Methylorubrum extorquens: one gene and its partner. The protein of the gene in region 1 interacts with the protein of each later gene in a pairwise test. Links are inferred from orthologs where the notes say so. Each region holds a gene or a part of one and is shown on either strand. Other genes may lie near its edges.

Evidence for each region. Proteins that work in one complex are often made in the same cells at the same time.
Region 2: the proteins of dnaE (region 1) and dnaQ interact in binary tests that used the Escherichia coli proteins (3 or more experiments, as listed by UniProt). The link is inferred for Methylorubrum extorquens from one-to-one orthologs.

The regions. Positions count from the first base shown.
Region 1 is NZ_JALJXF010000001.1:4,976,290-4,985,048, reverse strand. The notes cover bases 2,053-6,171. They hold dnaE (DNA polymerase III subunit alpha), read left to right. Parts: upstream 2,053-2,449; coding sequence 2,450-5,971; downstream 5,972-6,171. Also shown: J2W78_RS24785 (hypothetical protein), read left to right, coding at 41-172; zinc ABC transporter ATP-binding protein AztA, read left to right, coding at 181-1,083; J2W78_RS23195 (metal ABC transporter permease), read left to right, coding at 1,080-1,967; J2W78_RS23185 (lytic murein transglycosylase), read left to right, coding at 6,213-6,998; J2W78_RS23180 (gamma-glutamylcyclotransferase), read right to left, coding at 7,068-7,769; J2W78_RS23175 (hypothetical protein), read right to left, coding at 7,814-8,206; DNA repair protein RecO, read left to right, coding at 8,337-8,759. UniProt on the Escherichia coli protein: DNA polymerase III is a complex, multichain enzyme responsible for most of the replicative synthesis in bacteria. This DNA polymerase also exhibits 3' to 5' exonuclease activity. The alpha chain is the DNA polymerase catalytic subunit.
Region 2 is NZ_JALJXF010000001.1:4,533,585-4,537,084, reverse strand. The notes cover bases 553-3,500. They hold dnaQ (DNA polymerase III subunit epsilon), read right to left. Parts: upstream 2,408-3,500; coding sequence 1,697-2,407; downstream 553-1,696. Other genes in these bases: J2W78_RS21175 (shikimate dehydrogenase), read right to left, coding at 3,095-3,500; coaE (dephospho-CoA kinase), read right to left, coding at 2,478-3,098; J2W78_RS21190 (CopG family transcriptional regulator), read right to left, coding at 1,028-1,477; J2W78_RS21195 (extracellular catalytic domain type 1 short-chain-length polyhydroxyalkanoate depolymerase), read right to left, coding at 553-955. Also shown: more of J2W78_RS21195, read right to left, coding at 1-552. UniProt on the Escherichia coli protein: DNA polymerase III is a complex, multichain enzyme responsible for most of the replicative synthesis in bacteria. The epsilon subunit contain the editing function and is a proofreading 3'-5' exonuclease.

The sequences.
Region 1 (8,759 bases):
TCCGCGACACCGCCCGCGCCGGTCCATCCTCGGAGATCCCATGACCCGTGCCGGCGGGACCGTCCGCCTCCCGCGCCGCTCGCTGTTCCGCAGCGGGGTCGGCCCTCGTCTCGCGGCCGCCCTCATCCTGTCGAGCCTGCTCTGGGCCGTGATCCTGTGGGCCAAATCGTGACCGAAAGCGTGAGTGGCGAGGCGGTGCGCGCAGGCGCCATCCGGTTCCGGGGCCTGACGCTCGGCTACGACCGGCATCCGGCGGTTCACCATCTCGACGGCACCATCGCGCCCGGCGACCTGCTCGCCGTGGTCGGACCGAACGGCGCGGGCAAGTCGACCCTTCTGAAAGGCATCGTCGGCGAGATCCGCCCGCTCGACGGGAGCGTCGAGGCGGGGCCGCGCTCCGGCGCCGTCGCCTACCTGCCGCAGGCCGCCGAGATCGACCGCAGCTTCCCCTTGAGCGTCCTCGACCTCGTGGCGATGGGGCTGTGGCGCCCGATCGGCGCGTGGCGCAGCCTCACCCGCCAGCGCAGCCGCCTGATCGAGGCGCTCGCGGCGGTCGGGCTCAACGGCTTCGAGGACCGACCGATCGGCACCCTCTCCGGCGGGCAGTTCCAGCGCGCCCTGTTCGCCCGGCTGATCCTGCAGGACGCGCGGATCATCCTGCTCGACGAGCCCTTCACGGGCATCGACGAGCGCACCACCGCCGACCTGCTGACTCTGATCCGCGGCTGGCACCGCGAGGGCCGGACCGTGGTCGCGGCCCTGCACGACCTCGGTCAGGTGCGCGCGCATTTCGCCTCGACCCTCGTTCTGGCCCGCCGGCCCATCGCCTGGGGGCCGACGCGCGAAGTGCTGACGCCGCCGGTGCTGGCCCGGGCGCTGCGCCTGTCGGAAGCCTGGGACGAGGCGGCCGCGATCTGCCGCCATGACGCACACGAGCATGACGCGCACGAGGCGCATCATGGGACGGACCACGGAGGCTCCGCGGAGCCGCAGGTTCCGGGGCACAGCCACAGCCACGATCATCACGAGCACGGCCATCATGATCACGACCATGGCCGCGCGCATCACGGGGCCGTCTCGTGACGCTTGCCGATCTGCTTGATTTCCTGATCGGCCCCTTCGTCGAGTTCGGCTTCATGCGCCGGGCGCTCGCCGGGTGCCTCGCCCTATCGCTGTCGGCGCCGCCGCTCGGGGTCTTCCTGATGCTGCGCCGGATGAGCCTGATGAGCGAGGCGATGAGCCACGCTATCCTGCCCGGCGCCGCCGCGGGCTTCCTCGTCGCCGGGCTGTCGCTGCCGGCGATGACGCTGGGCGGACTCGTGGCCGGACTCGCGGTGGCTTTGGCCGCCGGGCTCGTCACCCGCTCGACCGTGCTGAAGGAGGATGCGAGTCTGGCCGCCTTCTACCTGATCTCGCTGGCGGGCGGGGTGTTCCTCGTGTCGCTGCGCGGCTCGCAGGTCGATCTGCTGCACATCCTGTTCGGCACCGTGCTGGCGCTCGACGACGACGCGCTCACGCTGCTCGGCGGTATCAGTAGCCTCACACTGGTCGCGCTCGCCCTGCTCTACCGCCCGCTGGTGATCGAGTGCGTCGATCCGCTGTTCCTGCGCACCGTCAGCCGCGCCGGCGGCCCTGTGCACTCGGCCTTCCTCGCGCTGGTGGTGGTCAACCTCGTCGGAGGGTTCCAAGCGCTCGGCACGCTGCTGGCGGTCGGCCTGATGCTGCTGCCGGCGATCACCGCCCGGTTCTGGGCCGCCGACCTGTCGGGCCTGATCCCCGTGGCGATGCTGGTCTCGATGCTCTCCAGCGTGACCGGCCTGCTCGTCTCCTACCATGCCGGCATCCGGCTCCCGACCGGGCCGGCGATCGTGCTGGCAGCGGGCGCGCTCTACCTCGTCTCGATGCTGGTCGGCCCCCGCGGGGGCCTGCTCCACCGCCTCGTACGGCGGCGTCACTTGGAGGCGTGAGGCGAATCGCGCGGCGATCCGATGCGTGAGGGCGCTTGAAGGGCCGATTCGCCGATGGCTACCGTGGCGCCGGCAACACATCGTTCACCATTCCATCGCGTCGTTCGGTCCCGAGGCTTTACACAGAACAAAACAGGAACAAAGATCGCTCCATCAACAGGGAGTGAAAGCGATGACCAAGCGTGTGCTCTTCACCAGCCTCGTCGAGTTCACCGCCTTTGGCCTGCTCTTCGGAGCGGTCGCGCTCTGGGCGGTAGCCTTGGCGCCGATCCATTAAGGGTTCGCATTCGAGCGCTGTTTGTTCCGGCATCGGCTGCGTTGCTCACAGGAAAGGGCACCGGGCCGGTGTTTTCGGCCCGCCCCGGCGATCCGCACGGCGTCGGGCGCGAAGAGCGGTGGATATCGGGCGTGGTGCGGCGCCTTGGTGACAGACTCGGAAGGCATGGAGCGGCGATCTTAGCGGGCTCCGAGCAGGGTCCTTCATGGCGCGCACACTCAAAGAGGTCGGCTTCGTCCACCTCCATGTCCACTCGTCCTACTCGCTGCTCGAAGGCGGCGTGAAGGCGGGCGATCTCGTCAAGGCGGCCGCGGCCGACCGGCAGCCCGCGCTCGCGCTCACCGACACCAACAACCTGTTCGGGGCGCTGGAATTCTCCGAATACGCCGCCAAGGCCGGAATCCAGCCGATCGCCGGCCTCCAGCTCACGGTGTGCTTCGAGGCGCCGGACCCGATGGCGCGGATGCCGCAGGCCGGCTGCGCCAACATCGTACTGCTCGCCCAGGACGAGACCGGCTACGGCAACCTCCTGCGGCTCGGCAGCCGGGCCCATTTCGACGGCCCGCTCGGCGCCGCGCCCAACCTCGCCGTCTCGGCACTCGAGGGCAACGTCGAGGGACTGATCGGCCTGACCGGCGGGCTCACGGGGCCCCTCGACACCAGCCTGCGCGCCGGCCGCGCCGATCAGGCCGCGCGCCGCCTGGAAATCCTGAAGGGGGCGTTCGGCGAGGAGCGCCTCTACGTCGAGATCCAGCGCCACGGCCTCGACGACGAACGCGCGGTCGAGCGCGAATTGCTGCGGCTCGCCGACACGAACGGCCTCGGCATCGTCGCGACGAACGAGCCGTTCTTCGCCAAGCCCGGCGATTACGACGCCCACGACGCGCTGCTCGCCATCGCCGAGGGCCGCCTCGTCTCCGACGAGCGCCGCCGTCGCCTCACCCCGCGTCACGCCTTCACCACGCGCACCGCGATGATGGAGCTGTTCCGCGATCTGCCGGACGCGCTCGCAGCCTCCGTCGAGATCGCCATGCGCTGCGCCGTTCGGGCGCGCACCCGCAAACCCATCCTGCCGAACTTCGCCAGCGTCGCCGCGGGCGAGGCCCCGCCCATGGCCGAGGTGCTGGCCGAGGCCGCCGAGGCGCCGGTTCAGGCGGTGGCCGCCGACGAGCCGACCGAGTTGTGCCGTCAGGCCGAGGCCGGGCTGGAGCTGCGCTTGAAGCAGCACGGCACCGCCCCCGGTTTCACCGAGGAGGATTACCGCGCGCGGCTGAAGTTCGAGCTCGATGTCATCGTCAAGATGAAGTTCCCAGGCTACTTCCTGATCGTCTCGGACTTCATCAAGTGGGCCAAGGACCACGACATCCCCGTCGGACCCGGCCGCGGCTCGGGCGCGGGCTCCCTGGTGGCGTGGTCGCTCCTCATCACCGATCTCGATCCGCTTCGGTTCGGCCTGCTGTTCGAGCGCTTTCTGAACCCTGAGCGCGTCTCGATGCCGGACTTCGACATCGACTTCTGCGTCGAGGGCCGCGAGCGGGTGATCCGCTACGTGCAGCAGCGCTACGGCGAGCGGCAGGTCGGGCAGATCATCACCTTCGGTACCCTGCTCGCCCGCGGCGTGCTGCGCGACGTCGGCCGCGTGCTGGAAATGCCCTACGGGCAGGTCGACAAGCTGACCAAGCTCGTGCCGCAGAACCCGGCCAACCCCGTGACGCTGGCCCAGGCGATCGAGGGCGAGCCGAAGCTCCAGCAGGCGATCGAGGAGGAGCCGATCGTCGCCCGCCTCGTCGAGATCTCGAAGAAGCTCGAAGGCCTGCACCGCCACGCCTCGACCCACGCCGCCGGCGTGGTGATCGGCGACCGGCCCCTCGAAGAGCTGGTGCCGCTCTACCGAGACCCGAAGACGGGCATGCGGGTGACCCAGTTCAACATGAAGTGGGTCGAGCAAGCCGGCTTGGTGAAGTTCGACTTCCTCGGCCTCAAGACCCTGACGATGCTGCGTTGCTGCACCGACCTCTTGAAGCAGCGCGGCATCGAGGTCGATCTCGCCCAGATCCCGCTCGACGACAAGAAAACCTACGAGCCGATGGGCCGGGGCGAGACCGTTGCGGTGTTCCAGGTGGAATCCGCCGGCATGCGCAAGGCGCTCTGCGAGATGCAGGCCGACCGCCTGGAGGACATCATCGCGCTGGTGGCGCTCTACCGGCCGGGCCCGATGGCCAACATCCCGGTCTATTGCGAGCGCAAGCTCGGGCGCGACGCCGGCAACGAGGCCTCTTGGTACTCACACCCGATGCTGGAGCCGATCCTGAAGGAGACCTTCGGGATCATCGTCTACCAAGAGCAGGTGATGGAGGTCGCCAAGGTTCTGGCCGGCTACACCCTGGGCGAGGCCGACATGCTCCGCCGCGCCATGGGCAAGAAGATCAAAGCGGAGATGGACGCCCAGCGCGACCGCTTCGTGAAGGGCTGCCTCGACAGCGGAATCGCGCAGGCGAAGGCCAACGAGATCTTCGACCTACTCGCGAAGTTCGCGGATTACGGCTTCAACAAGTCCCACGCGGCGGCCTACGCGCTGGTGACCTACCAGACCGCCTATCTCAAGGCGAACCATCCGGTCGAGTTCCTGGCCGCGGCCATGACGCTCGACATCGACAACACCGACAAGCTCGCCGAATTCCGCCAGGACGCGCAGCGCCTGAAGATCACCGTCGAGCCGCCCTCGGTGAACACCTCCGGCGTGGTGTTCGACGTGGATAAGGGGCGCATCCTCTACGCGCTCGCCGCGATCAAGGGCGTCGGCCGCGCGGCGGTGGAATCGATCGTCGCCGCCCGCGGCGACACACCGTTCAAGGACCTCGCCTGTTTCGCCCGGCGCCTGAACCCGCGCCACGTCAACAAGCGCACGCTGGAGAACCTGATCGCGGCCGGGGCGCTCGACTGCATCGAGCCGGACCGGGCGCGGGCCTGGGCCGCGGTCGAGCCGATGATGAAGATGGCCCAGGGCGCGGCCGAGGCCGAGACCTCGGGCATCACCGACATGTTCGGCGGCGTCGCTTCGGTGGATGTGGCGTTGCGCATCCCAGCCCACGAGTTCTGGACCCACACCGACAAGCTGAAGCGCGAATGCGACGCCATCGGCTTCTTCCTCTCGGGCCATCCGCTCGACGAGTACGGACCGATCCTCGAAAAGCTGCGGGTCCAGTCCTGGGCCGATTTCTGCCGGGGGGTGCGGGCGGGCACGGCCAGCGTGGGCCGCATCGCCGCCTCGGTGCTCGACCGCTCGGAGCGGCGCACCAAGAGCGGCAACAAGCTCGGCATCGTCATCCTCTCGGACCAGACCGGGCATTTCGAGGCGATCATCTTCTCCGAGGGGCTCAACCAGTACCGCGACATCCTCGAACCCGGCCGGCCGCTGGTGCTGACGATCCAGGCCAACCTGGAGGGCGAGGACGTGCGCGCCCGCATCACCACCGCCGAGCCGCTCGATCAGGCCGCCGCCCGCCACCAGAAGGGCATGCGCATCTTCCTGCGCGACGACCGCGCCTTGAGTTCGGTGCAGCAGCGCCTGACCCTGCGCGGCGAGGGCGAGGTCTCGCTGATCCTCATTCTCGACGGCGGCGAGCGCGAGGTCGAGGTGCGCCTGAAGGACCGCTATCAGGCGACCCCGCAAGTCGCGGGGGCGCTGCGCGCCGTGCCGGGGGTGGTTCAGGTCGAGGTGAACTGAGCGGGCCGCCCCCTTCATCCGCCGGTAACCAATCCGATCACGTCTGCAAGATAGTGGCGTTGCAGCACCTTTCGTGCCTCACCGCCGCCACAGCTCGGTGATTCTGCCAAAGTATGGTTCGGCCAAGCATAAGATGCCGGGCGGGCGTTCCCGTGGGTGGAACACGCCCGGCTCCGCGGCGCGGCCGAAGCCCTGTGATTGCCGCGGCGCCGCGTGTGGCCGCCGCCTGATGGAGTGTGGGATGACCGGACACGGTTTGAGACTGGTGGCGGTTGCCGCCCTGATGGGGCTGGCCGGCACGGCGCAGGCGGCGCAGTGCGGCAACAGCGCCGCCGGCTTCGAGGCCTGGAAGGACGAGTTCGCCGCCGAGGCCAAGGGCCGGGCGAGCCCGGCCTCCCTCGCGGCGCTCGCCAACACCTCCTACTCCACCGCGACCATCTCGGCGGATCGCGGCCAGAAGAGCTTCAAGCTCTCCCTCGACCAGTTCCTGGCCAAGCGCGGCGGCAACGTCATCGTCTCCCGCGGGCGCACCCTCAAGGCTCAGAACGCGGCGCTCTTCGCCTCGATCGAGCAGCGCTACGGCGTGCCGCCGGGCCCGCTTCTGGCGATCTGGGGCATGGAAACCGGCTTCGGCGCGGTGAAGGGCAACGTCAACACCCTCTCGGCGGTGGCGACGCTGGCCTACGATTGCCGCCGCTCGGCCTACTTCACCGATCAGCTCTACGCAGCGCTCAAGCTCGTCGACAGCGGGGTGCTCACCTCCGCCACCCGCGGTGCGGCCCACGGCGAGGTCGGCCACACCCAGTTCCTGCCGAAAAACGTCCTGACCTACGGCGTCGGCGGCAGCCTCGACAGCGCGCCGGTCGCGCTGAACTCCACCGCCAACTTCCTGAAGGGTCACGGCTGGCAGCGCGGCGCGGGCTACCAGCCCGGCGAGCCGAACTTCGCCGCGATCCAGGGCTGGAACGCCGCCGGCGTCTACCAGCGCGCCATCGCGCTCCTCGGCGCCCGGATCGACGGGCAGTAATCTTCCGTCACTGCGAGCGGAGCGAAGCCGTCCACGGCGCGGCCCTTTCCGGAAAGGTCGCGCCCTGGATCACTTCGGCGGGCAGACTGTCCGCCTCGCCGGCAGGCGCTCGGCCACGAGCGCCTGGAGCGACCACAGGTGCCGATCGTGGATGCCGAGCCGGGCGCAGGCCTCCACGGTGCGGAACAGATACTCGGCGCTCGGGCCCAGATGCCCGCAGGCCGCGGCGATCTTGTCCGCGATCTCGGTGTCGGAGAGGCGGCCGGTGTAGCGGTCGCTCTGCCGGTTCACCATGAAGGTCAGCGCCATGACCGGCCCGGTCTCCGTCTCGACGGTGACCCAGCGGCCCTCGTAGCCCTTGCCCTTCATCTCCCGCCGCCAGACCGGCATCAGGATGCCATGCGGGTCGGCATCGTCCAGGCGGAGGGCGACGCCGCGGCAGATCCCGCCCCGGTCGAGCCCCAGCACCAAGCCCGGATTCTCCGGCGTGCCGCGAAACCGCCGCTGCAGCAGGCAGAACCGGCGATGCCAGCCCCGCAGCGTGCCGAGCCGCTGCTCGGTAAAGGCGAATTCCGGGTTCCACAGCAGCGAGCCATAGGCGAACACCCATAGCCCGCCCTCGGGTGCGGCGCGACGGGTCAGCATCGCCGCGAGTTCGGGCGCGAGGTCGGCGTCGGAGAGCAGCGTCAGCGCGTCCGGGTCGTCGGGAACGGTGTCGGGATGGGCACGGGCGATCAGGTCGAGGGAGAGCGACAGGGAACGAGAGGCCATCGGGCCGGAACGGACCATTTTTGGGCAGGCGCGCGCAACCCCCTTCAGCCCCCCGGCATGTCCAGCTCCGAAAACGGCTCGCTGCGATGCCCCTCGCAGGTCTCCTCCTCGTCCCGCAGGACGGTGAGCGCCCCGGCCTCCTCCCGCACCACGAGCTTGGGCCGTTCCGGCTTGCCGAAGGTGCGTCCGCTCATCCGGGTCGAGATGCAGTAAAGCTGGCGCCCGCCATCCTCGAACGGGCCGGCGATCCGGCTATGCGCGAACCGCACCGGGATCAGCGAGACCGAACCGAACGCGACCTGATTGCGCGCCAACGCGGCGATCCGCTCGCGGACCGTGCCGGTGGCGGCGGAGGGTGAAGGCGGGGCAGCGGTCGCAGTGCAGCCGCCGACCGCGAAGGCTATCGCCAGCATCACCCCGCCGCGCCGCCCGACCATCGCGAAATCTCCCGTTGCGGGAAAAGCGTAGCGGTTTCGAGCAGGGCGCGAAACGGGGCAATCGTCCGCAAGGGACAGGCCTCCCGCTCACCATGCTCCCATGCAGCGAAAAAGCGACTATCTGTCTCCCATGCAATGGATCGACGATGGCCTGGTGATCGGCCTGCGCAAGCACGGCGAGACCGGGGTCGTGCTCGAACTGATGACGCCGGAGCACGGGCGCCATCTCGGGCTCGTCCATGGCGGGCGCTCGCGGCGGATGCAGCCGATGCTCCAGCCCGGCAACATGCTCCGCGCGACATGGCGGGCGCGGCTCGACGGGTCGCTCGGCTCCTACGTGGTCGAGCCGCTGACCCTGAACGCCTCGCGGCTGATGGATTCGGGCCTCGCGCTCTACGGGGTCGCGCATCTCTCGGCGTTGCTGCGGCTCCTGCCCGAACGCGATCCGCACCCGGCGCTCTACGCGGCGGCGCAGATCCTGCTCACTCATCTCGACGATCCCGAGATAGCCCCCGCGCTGATGGTGCGGTTCGAACTGGCGCTGCTCGCGGGG
Region 2 (3,500 bases), 450 kb from region 1 along the record:
TCGGCACCCGCAGGTTCTGCGTCACCGCGCCGGCGCCGAAGCCGGCCGCACCGCCGGGCTCGGCCGCACCGGGCGCGCCGACGCGCATCGCCGAGAGCGCCGAGGGCAGGTCGCGGGCGCAGCCCGCGGCAAGGCCCGAATGCACGCCGAGGCCCGCGAACAGGTCGGGATAGGCCCGGGCGATGTTGGCCGCCGCCGCCCCGCCCGCCGAGAGCCCGGCGATGTAGATGCGGGAGCGATCGATCGAATGCTCGGCGCAAATCGCGCGGACGAGGCCCGCAACGATGCCGGCCTCGCCCATCTCCCGGCCCTGATCGCCGGGCTCGAACCAGTTCCAGCACTTCTGCGCGTTGGCCCGGCTCGTCTGGCGGGGATAGGCGACGTAGACCCCCTCCTCCTCGGCGAGCGTGTTCATGCGCGTTCCCGCCGCGAAATCCTCCGGCGACTGGCTGCAGCCGTGCAGCATCACGAGCAGCGGACGGGGTCCGTTCCGCGGGCTCGGGATGAACAGCTTGTAGTCCCGCGCCCCGGCGGCATTGGAGAAGCTGCGCTCGACGAACTGGCCGCCCTCCGACGCGACCCCGGCGGGTTCGGTACCGTTGGGTCTGGGCGCCTCCTGGCCACCGCCCGTCAGCCCATTCAGCGACGGCACCAGCGAGCGCAGGCCCTGCATCACATGGTCGATGTTCTCGCGAAGCCGTTCGGGGATCAGCGTCGCGTGATCCGTAGGCTGAGCCGCACCCACCTCCGGATCGAGCCGGGTCGCCGACCCTTCGAGCCGCGGCGTCCCGTTCGGGGCGGGCGACGCATCGGTCGGCCGCACCCCCTCGGCGGAGAGGTTCGCACCGCCGAGGCTGCGCTGGATGAGGGCGGTCGCCTCACCGAGCCGTCCGGCCTGGGTCAGGCGGGTGGCCTCGGCGATATCCGTGAAGAAGGCGTTGTGACGTTCGGTCATGCGGGTCTCGCTTTCCGGGTCGGCGACGAGCGCGCGCGAGCGCAGCGGGTCACGAGGGGGATTTTCCGAGGGTCAGGGCAGGCGGTCGGCCAGCACCCGCTTCACGGCGGGGCTCGCCTGGAGGCTGCCGAGCACTTCGATCGATGCGATCGCGGCGCTGGCGAGGTCGGCGGGAACGTCGTCGGCGATGACGGCGAGGCCGAGGACGCGGATGTCGAGCCGGGTCCCCGCCGCCTGCGCCGCTTCCAGTTCGGCCCGGCCGTAGCGGCGCAGACCGACTTCGATCGGTTTGCGGGCCACCGATTGGCGGGTGATGTCGGCGTGCCGCTCGATCTGGTTGCGGACCGCCGTGCGGATGAAGTCGCTGCGGTTGGCGTAGACGCCCTCCGACACGAGGAGATCGACATGCCCGAGATCGACGAAGCCGAGATTGACCGTGATCTTCTCATGGTCGCCGGGTTTGGCCCCGAGTCTCACGGCGATCGGGGCATCCGGCCGCCGCTCCTGAATCACGTCCATCATCGCGCGACATCCCTGCGCCAGCCACCAGGATGGTATGGAAAGGCTTATGCTGCACCGCAAGATGAAGTTTTTTGCATTGCAGCAAGATGGGACGAGGGGATGGGAGAGGCGCCACTTGCGCCTAGCCGGTCGAAGGACGGGCCATTCGACACCAAAGACTGCGCGCCGAGAAAGACTTAACGGATCGTTGCCTGTGCGGTCACCGCTGCGGGCAACGGCTCACGGCTCCATGTATTCCCGCCAGACGGCGTTTGTTCCGAGGCTCTCGACAAAGCTGTCATGCCTCAGGCGCTCACCCTCGGTGAGCCGGCTGCGGATCGGCCGCGGCCCGACCGGACCCGAATCGGTCAGGGCACCGAGCGCCACGGTCTCGGCCGGTTCGGCGATGCTGAGACCTAGGGTGGTCTGCTTGCCGCCGAGCAACTCGACATAGACCTCGGCCAGGATCTGCGCGTCGAGCAGCGCGCCGTGCTTGACCCGGCGGGTGGTGTCCACCCCGTAGCGGTTGCACAGGGCATCGAGGTTGTTGGCCGCGCCCGGATGCTTGCGGCGGGCGAGCAGCAGGGTATCGACCACGTCCTCCAGCACAATCGGCTTCGGCGCGGCGGGCCCGAGCCGGGCGAATTCCATATTGAGGAAGCCGACGTCGAAGGGCGCGTTGTGGATCACCAGCCGCGAATCGCAGCAGAAGGCGACGAAGGCGTCGACCACCTCGGCGAAGACCGGCTTGTCGGCCAGCATCGCATCCGAGATGCCGTGGACCCCGAACGCCCCCTCGGACACCGCGCGCTGCGGGTTGATGAGCCGGTGGAAGGTCTCGCCGGTCTGGACGTGGTTGATGAGTTCGACGCAGCCGATCTCGATCAGCCGGTCGCCGTTTCGAGCCTCCGTGCCAGTGGTCTCGGTATCGAGGACGATCTCGCGCAGCATTTTTTCCGATCCGATGCAGGAACACAGCCTGCGCGCGGCTGGCGAAGGATGCGTTAACCGGCGACGTCCCTCAGCGGCTTCGGTTGGCCAGCTCCTCGGCGATCCGCTTCACCTCGCCTTCGGCGTGTTCGAACCCGCGGCTCGTGTCGATCACGTAATCCGCCCGCGCCCGCTTCTCGGCATCCGGCATCTGCTTGGCACGGATCGCGTCGAACGCATCCTCGGTCATGCCGGGGCGGGCGAGCACGCGGGCGCGCTGCACCTCCGGCGGAGCGGTGACGACGAGGACGGCGTCGCAGCGGGCGTCGGCCCCGGTCTCGAACAGGAGCGGGATGTCGAGGACGACGAGCGGCGCCCCCGCGTTGCGGGCGAGGAAGGCGCGGCTCTCGTCGCGAACCAGCGGATGCACGATCGCCTCCAGCCGGGCGAGTTTTTCGGCATTGCCGAGCACCGCCGTGCGCAGGGCCGGGCGATCGACCCCGCCCTCCGGCGTCAGGGCGCCGGGAAAGGCGTCCCCGATCGCCCGCGCCGCGGCGCCGCCCGGCCCGTAGAGGGCGTGGACCGCCGCGTCCGAATCATGGACCGGGACGCCGCGGGCGGAAAACATCGCGGCGGTGGCCGACTTTCCCATGCCGATCGAGCCGGTGAGGCCGAGCACCACGGGAGGGCGGGGTTGTTCGGAAGCGCTCATTTCGCGACGAGATCCGCGACGATTCTTTGGCGCAGGGCCGGCGTCACCTCGGGGCGCAGGCCGAACCATGCGGCGAAGCCCGGCACGGCCTGGTGCAGCAGCATGCCGAGCCCATCCACCGCCGCAAGCCCCCGCGCCCGCGCCGCGGCCAGGAGCGGCGTCTCCAGCGGCACGTAGACGATGTCGGCCACCGCCGCGCGGTCCGAGAGCGGGACGAGGTCGAGAGCGAGCGGCGGGTGCCCGGCCATGCCGAGCGAGGTGGTGTTGACGAGAAGCCCGGTGTCGGAAAGTGCGTCCGGCACGGCCTCCCAGGCCAGCGCCTCGACGTGTTCGGGGTCGAGTTCGGCCAGCACACGCGCCCGCTCGGGGCTGCGGTTGGCGACGCGGACCGAGAGCCCCCGC